2 regions of the Sporosarcina sp. Y1009 genome follow, and region 1 is predicted to be linked to the other one. Evidence: riboswitches for the same ligand, from Rfam matches in the RefSeq annotation. Region 1 holds a riboswitch; the other holds the start of a gene.
What was found. Region 1 has a riboswitch for S-adenosylmethionine ahead of AC25Y1_RS14385 (methionine biosynthesis PLP-dependent protein). Riboswitches for the same ligand answer to the same signal wherever they lie in the genome.

Region 1 (3,423 bases):
ACATAAGAGGGCTAGTACAATCAGTTTTTTCTCAAGTGCATTTTCAGCCTGCAGTTGATTATGCAGAATGACTTTTTGATCAACATATACTTGTTGCACTTTCATTTTATTTTCGGTTAAAGTTCCTGTCTTATCGGAACAAATAACGGAGACACTCCCCAGACTTTCGACAGCATAAAGTTTTCGTATAATGGCATTTTCCTTCGCCATTTTTTGTGTCCCAAAAGCCAGCACAATCGTAATGATTGAACTTAATGCTTCCGGAATCGCTGCAACTGCAAGCGAAACGGCAAACATAAACGAATCGACTAACTCGCGTCCTCTAAAAAGGTCAATCGTAAAAATGACTACACAAATCATCGTAATCCCTAAAGCTAACTTTTCTCCAAACTGATCTAAACTTACTTGTAGAGGTGTTTTTTTCTCTTTCGCAGTATCCAGTAAATTTGCGATTTTACCGATTTCCGTTTTCATACCAATAGCTGTTACGATTACAGTACCACGACCACTAGCAACAAAACTCCCGGTAAAAACCATATTATTCTTTTCAGCTAGGATTACTTGATCCTCTATGATGGGCGCTGTACTTTTCGTTACAGCTAGTGATTCACCTGTCAGAGAACTTTCATTTATTTGTAGATTATGGCTTTCTATTAATCTTCCATCAGCACTTATATAATCGCCAGCCTCCAAATAGAGAAGGTCCCCAACCACTATATCTTCAGAAGAAATCTCTACGATCTGATTGTTCCGTTTAACTTTTGCAACTGGAGAGGACAATGCTTTCAGATTATCCAGAGACTGTTCTGCCTTCACATGCTGTACAGTGCCTAGGATTGCGTTTAAAGCCACAACAATTAATATTACAACCGTGCTTCCCACTTCGCCCAATAGGAATGAAATGAAGGCCGCAACCAATAAAATAATGACTAATAAATCTTTAAACTGCCCAAAGAAAACGGCGAATGTACTTGTCCTTTTTCCTTCCGTCAATTCATTAATACCATATACTTCTTGTCTTTTTTGGACGTCGTAATCACTCAATCCTTGAGTTGTCACGTCTAACATATCCATGATTTCAATAGATGATCGTTGATGATATTCTGTCATTCGATTCCCCTTCCTGTGTGATATTTGTAGAAAATCATGCCATCTAGTAAACCCCTTTTGGCTTGTCCTTTCTTATATAGATAGTGAATTCGCTTGAATAATTTTTCGGGAAACAACATTCGATACTCAACATTCCTATTTTGTCCCCAATCTACTTCAACACATCATACTTTATCAATACTATTCCCTATTCGATTCCAGTATGATTATAATCAATATAAAATTTCAGGTACCGATCACCAATGCACGAGAAGCAGCAAGTGTCAGCTTCGTTGAATCTTGACTTTGAAGCCTACCATTCCTCCTAGAAAAACAGTAAGCAAACTTTAGCACTTGTTTTATTTTTCAGACCATGATAGGGTTAGATAAATTAATCTTTTCAAACAACTACATATTTGAATTCTTATCGAGAGAGACGGAGGGAGTGGCCCGACGATGTCTCAGCAACCAGCCTTATCGGGGTATGGTGCTAATTCCAATAGACGAAACTTATTGTCTAGAAGATGAGAAGATTGACTTCAAGAATCTATGAAGGCCCTCTTCTTTAATAAAGGGTCTTCTTTTTTTATTTCAATAGTAAAGGATGATAACAATGCCATTTAATAGTTTTGATACACGTTTAGTACAATTGGGAAATAAAAGTGATGTAAAAACGGGTGCAGTGAATCCACCGATTTATTTATCAACTGCTTATAAACATGATGGATTAGGTCAGTCTACGGGCTACGATTATACACGAACAAAAAATCCGACGAGATCTATTTTGGAAGAAGGGATTGCCGACTTGGAAAGTGGGGACCAAGGCTTCGCTTGTGCTTCCGGCATGGCTGCGGTGCAGTTAGTCTTAACCTTGTTTCAATCAGGTGATGAAATCATTGGACCAGAAGATATTTACGGCGGTACATATCGCTTATTTGACAAGTATGCGGATCTCTATTCCATCACGACGACATACTCCGACTATACGAATGTGCATGAAACGGAGAAGCTGATTACAAAAAAGACAAAGGCCCTTTTCATCGAAACGCCAACCAATCCGCTAATGCAGGAATTCGATATCAAGCAATATGCCGAACTTGCACGCAAACACGATTTACTGCTAATCGTCGACAATACATTTTTAACACCTTACTTCCAACGTCCAATTGAGCTAGGTGCTGACATCGTGCTACATAGTGCTACGAAATATATTGGCGGACATAATGATGTTTTGGCTGGGCTTGTTGTTGCTAAAGGAGAAAAACTTTGTGAGCAGTTGGCAATCAACCATAATACAATCGGGGCGGTGCTTTCGCCTTTCGATTCTTGGCTCATTATCCGCGGATTGAAAACCTTACATTTGCGCATGAAACAGCATGATGCAAACGCCAAAATCATCGTGGATTATTTAAAAAACGAACCACTTGTAAAAGATGTCCTCTATCCTGGAAAAGGCGGCATGTTATCATTCCGATTGCAAGAAAGCGAATGGGTGGGTCCATTCCTACAAAATCTGAAGCTGATTACTTTTGCCGAAAGTCTTGGTGGTGTCGAGAGTTTCATCACCTACCCAGCTACGCAAACCCATGCAGAGATTCCCCGTGAAGAACGCATCAAACGCGGGGTTGACGACAGTCTATTGCGGTTTTCCGTAGGTGTGGAGGAAGCGGAAGATTTAATCGTCGATTTGAAACAAGTATTTTCATCCTTAAAAATTGAGGTGCCTCAACTATGAGCTTTCGCGAAGAACGATTGGAGACAACACTGATTCATGCCTCCACGCGTGGAGAATTCGAACAAAAGACCGGTGCTGTGAACGTCCCAATTTACTTATCATCGACGTTCCATCAGAAAAACTTTGACTCTTTTGGACCTTATGACTATAGTCGTTCAGGCAACCCGACGCGAGATGCATTAGAAAAATCAATCGCCGACTTGGAAGGTGGTGCAAGAGGATTAGCATTCGCTTCAGGCATCGCTGCCATCTCTTCTGCATTCATGTTACTTTCTTCCGGCGACCATATTGTCATTACAGAAGATGTTTATGGTGGGACATACCGATTCGTCACGGAAGTGTTAACGAAATTTGGCATTACGCATACATTTGTCGACTTCACTGATGCGGAGGTAGTGGCTAAATCCATTCAACCGAATACGAAGGTGCTATATATCGAAACACCTTCCAATCCGCGTTTAGGCATTACCGATATTGGGCGGATTGTTCAAATTGCGAAAGCGAATGATTGCTTGACGTTCCTTGACAACACTTTTATGACGCCGCTTTACCAGCGTCCGATTGACCTTGGTGTTGATATTGTTTTACATAGCGCTACT
Region 2 (3,423 bases), on a different contig from region 1:
CGTATCGATATCTTTTCCGTCTCCTATTAAACCATCCCACCACCCAGGCTTCCTATCTGTACCGATAACTTTTTGGTTACCTGTCAATGCGTGACAGACAAGGACGGTTGGTGCATCTTCGTTTTTTGCCCATTCGTAAGCGAGATGGACTTGGTTGAGTACAACACCAGACTCTAACAGTAAATTTCCAATCTCTACAATCCCGCTCTCTACCATGGTCTCACCTCGTTTACTATCTTCATTTTATTGTGCAGCAACTGGAACAGCTTTTTCAATTGCTTGCGCAAGATCCGCAATAATGTCTTCTGTCGCTTCAAGACCTACTGATAGACGAATTAGTTCTTCTGATACACCTGATTTTTTCAAATCCTCAGCGCTAAGCTGTTGATGTGTCGTGGAAGCCGGGTGAATAATTAATGATTTTGCGTCTCCAACGTTTGCTACATGAGACCACAGCTTCACGTTATCAATCACTTTTCTACCTGCATCACGTCCGCCTTTAATGCCGAAGTTTACGATTGAACCAAAACCATTTTTCAAGTATTTCTTGCCTAATTCGTATGATGGATGCTCTTCAAGGCCATTGTACGTAACCCATTCAACAGAAGGATGCTTCTTCAAGTAATTTGCAATTTCGAGTGCATTTTCATTATGTTTTGGGACGCGTAAGTGAAGTGTTTCTAGTCCTTGCAAGAAATTGAATGCATTATCCGGGCTTAGGCACGGTCCGAAATCACGGAGTAGCTGAACACGTAGTTTCGTTGCGAACGCCGCAGCTGCTGCATCAATTCCGTAGCGAAGACCGTTATATGTCACATCCGGTTCTGTGAATCCTGGGAATTTACCTTTTGTCCAATCGAATTTACCGGCATCAACTACGACACCTCCGATAGAAGTCCCGTGCCCACCAATCCATTTCGTCGCGGAATGGATGACAACGTCTGCGCCGAACTCAATTGGATTACTGCCATACGGTGTTGAAAACGTACTATCAATAAGAAGCGGAATGTCATTTTCATGCGCAACCTTTGCAACAGCTTCGATATCTAGAACATGTAGACTTGGGTTTGCAATTGATTCGGCAAAAAGTCCTTTTGTTTTGTCTGTGATTGCTGCACGAAAGTTTTCTGGATTTGTTGCATCAACAAATTTCACATTAATGCCGTAACGTGGAAGTGTCACTGCAAATAAGTTATACGTACCGCCGTATAAGTTTTCAGCGGCAACAATCTCGTCTCCAGCCTCAGCAATATTTAATATGGAAAACGCAATGGCTGCCATTCCAGATGAAAGTCCAACTGCCGCAGTTCCACCTTCGAGTAACGCAATACGCTCTTCAAAAGCACCAACCGTTGGATTGGTTATCCGCGTATAAATATTTCCTGCCTCTGTTAAACCGAACAAGTTTTGTGCGTGCTCCGTGTCGCGGAAAACAAATGAAGTCGTTCTGTGAATTGGCAATGCTCGTGATCCAGTCACCGGATCTGGCTCTTGGCCACCGTGCAATAGTTGTGTTTCTGGTTTTAAGTTTGTCATTTGTATTACCTCCAAGTTTTTTTGTTTGATGGAAGTGCAGTGACGATTGGGGAAATTTAAATATAAAAAAACCCCCTTCGTATAAGAAGAGGGTTATGCTTTCGCTAATTCCTCCTCTCATCTTTCAGATCGTTTGCACGAATCTGTAGGAAGTAGCACCTTTGCAAGTCGGTCGCTTGCTGGTTGCCGGGCATCGTAGGGCCTAATCCCTCCGCCGCTCTAGATAAGAGTATGATTGATTCTGTTTTCCATCTTGTTACACAGTATAGAACTGATTATGCAGAAAAGTCAAGGGATTTATAAAAGTTTTTTTATTTCTCCCTATTGAAACTTTGAAACTATCTCCTAATGATTAAAAATACTATCCTGCAAAACTTGTCCAAATGTGGTATACTTAGAGTAGACAATCTCTGTCTAATCGTTTACCGTTTCAGCTTACAATTTTCGATGCTTAGGGCATTGCCTAAGCTTTTTTTAATAGTGTCGAAGAAAATCGTATCAATAGGAGGGATTCACATGGCTTTTCCACGTAAGGAAAGACCAGTATCGGACTTTGTAGCAGCTCGCAAAGTCGATGAAGAAATTTCATTTGTTCGGAACGACTATAAGGTTTACGGGACTATTTATAAGATCCTTGAGAACTCTGTTATCGTACAAATCTCTAGTGAAGATGCAGACTTAATTGGTGCGGCCTCAAATCTTACTGTTGTTTCACACAAAAACTATTCTGTTGATTGATTTATATAAGAAGACATCGCTATTTAGCGGTGTTTTTTTGTTTTACAGCATTTTAATTTGCACCTAGCCTTTCTTAAAGCCCCTAACTTTACTGTTTTTAATTTTCAGCAGGATTCTTGACGCTGGTTATTGAATTTAAGTAAATAAGAAAGGAGACTACTCATATGTTTCGTACACTACTTGTTGCTGGGATTGTTTTAATGTCGACAATTTATGTTTTCTTCATTCCTTCAGATCCTATTGGTTTTAAAATATTTATGAAATTAATTCCAATGGCACTAATCATTTTATTTGCGATTAGAACAAGGACCTCCCTCCCCTCTACATATAAACGAGTTATCATTGTTGGTCTATTCGTCTGTATGGTGGCAGACGGTGTGATTTACTGGTTTCTAGCTGGGCTTGTTACTTTTTTTATTGGTCATATTTTTTATATCTTTGCTTTCCGTCATATCGTCCGTGGTGCTATGCCTAAGTGGGCAGCCATCCTTCTACTATCATATGGCATTGTGATGGCTTTTTGGATCTCAGGTTCACAATTTCAAATTGGAGAATATTTTCTTGGAACTGCGATTATTGCTTATATTTCTATCATTCTACTGATGGGCTGGATGGCCATTCGCACTCAGCTGTCTTTAGCCATAATTGGTGCGCTTCTCTTTATCTTTTCAGATTCAGTTCTTGCAATCGATCGATTCGTTTACGATATTCCATATCGAGACGCATTTGTTATGGTCACCTATTACGCTGCACAGCTCCTCATTGCCGCTAGCATTGGGAGTCGTCTAGTCAAATATTCCGTAAACCGAAAGAATCTGATAAGATGAGTAGATATCGGGATATCTTTTTAGGAGGAATTTTAATATGAAAGAACAGTTAATTGAGCGGCTCGTTCGCTACGCGAAAATTGATACACAATCGGATTTTAACAGCAACATGTGTCCAACAACGCCTGGACAATGGGATTTGCTGCATGTACTACAAAAAGAACTGACAGAGATTGGTATGGAAGACATCACTCTTGATGACAATGGGTATCTTTTTGCTACACTACCGGCGAATACCGACCGTGATGTTCCAGTCATTGGATTTCTAGCGCATGTTGACACAGCCACCGACTATACGGGGAAAAACGTCAAACCACAACGC

Region 2: another riboswitch for S-adenosylmethionine. It lies ahead of AC25Y1_RS09110 (O-acetylhomoserine aminocarboxypropyltransferase/cysteine synthase family protein); the one in region 1 lies ahead of AC25Y1_RS14385 (methionine biosynthesis PLP-dependent protein).

What each region holds. Positions count from the first base shown of each region.
Region 1 is NZ_JBYHFO010000012.1:86,300-89,722, reverse strand. It holds gene AC25Y1_RS14390 (cation-translocating P-type ATPase) at 1-1,110, opposite strand, end outside; SAM riboswitch class I at 1,511-1,620, shown strand; gene AC25Y1_RS14385 (methionine biosynthesis PLP-dependent protein) at 1,703-2,824, shown strand; gene metC (cystathionine beta-lyase) at 2,821-3,423, shown strand, end outside.
Region 2 is NZ_JBYHFO010000006.1:24,106-27,528, forward strand. It holds gene metX (homoserine O-acetyltransferase MetX) at 1-216, opposite strand, end outside; gene AC25Y1_RS09110 (O-acetylhomoserine aminocarboxypropyltransferase/cysteine synthase family protein) at 244-1,536, opposite strand; SAM riboswitch class I at 1,651-1,766, opposite strand; gene AC25Y1_RS09115 (DUF2187 family protein) at 2,053-2,274, shown strand; gene AC25Y1_RS09120 (lysoplasmalogenase) at 2,439-3,101, shown strand; gene pepT (peptidase T) at 3,139-3,423, shown strand, end outside.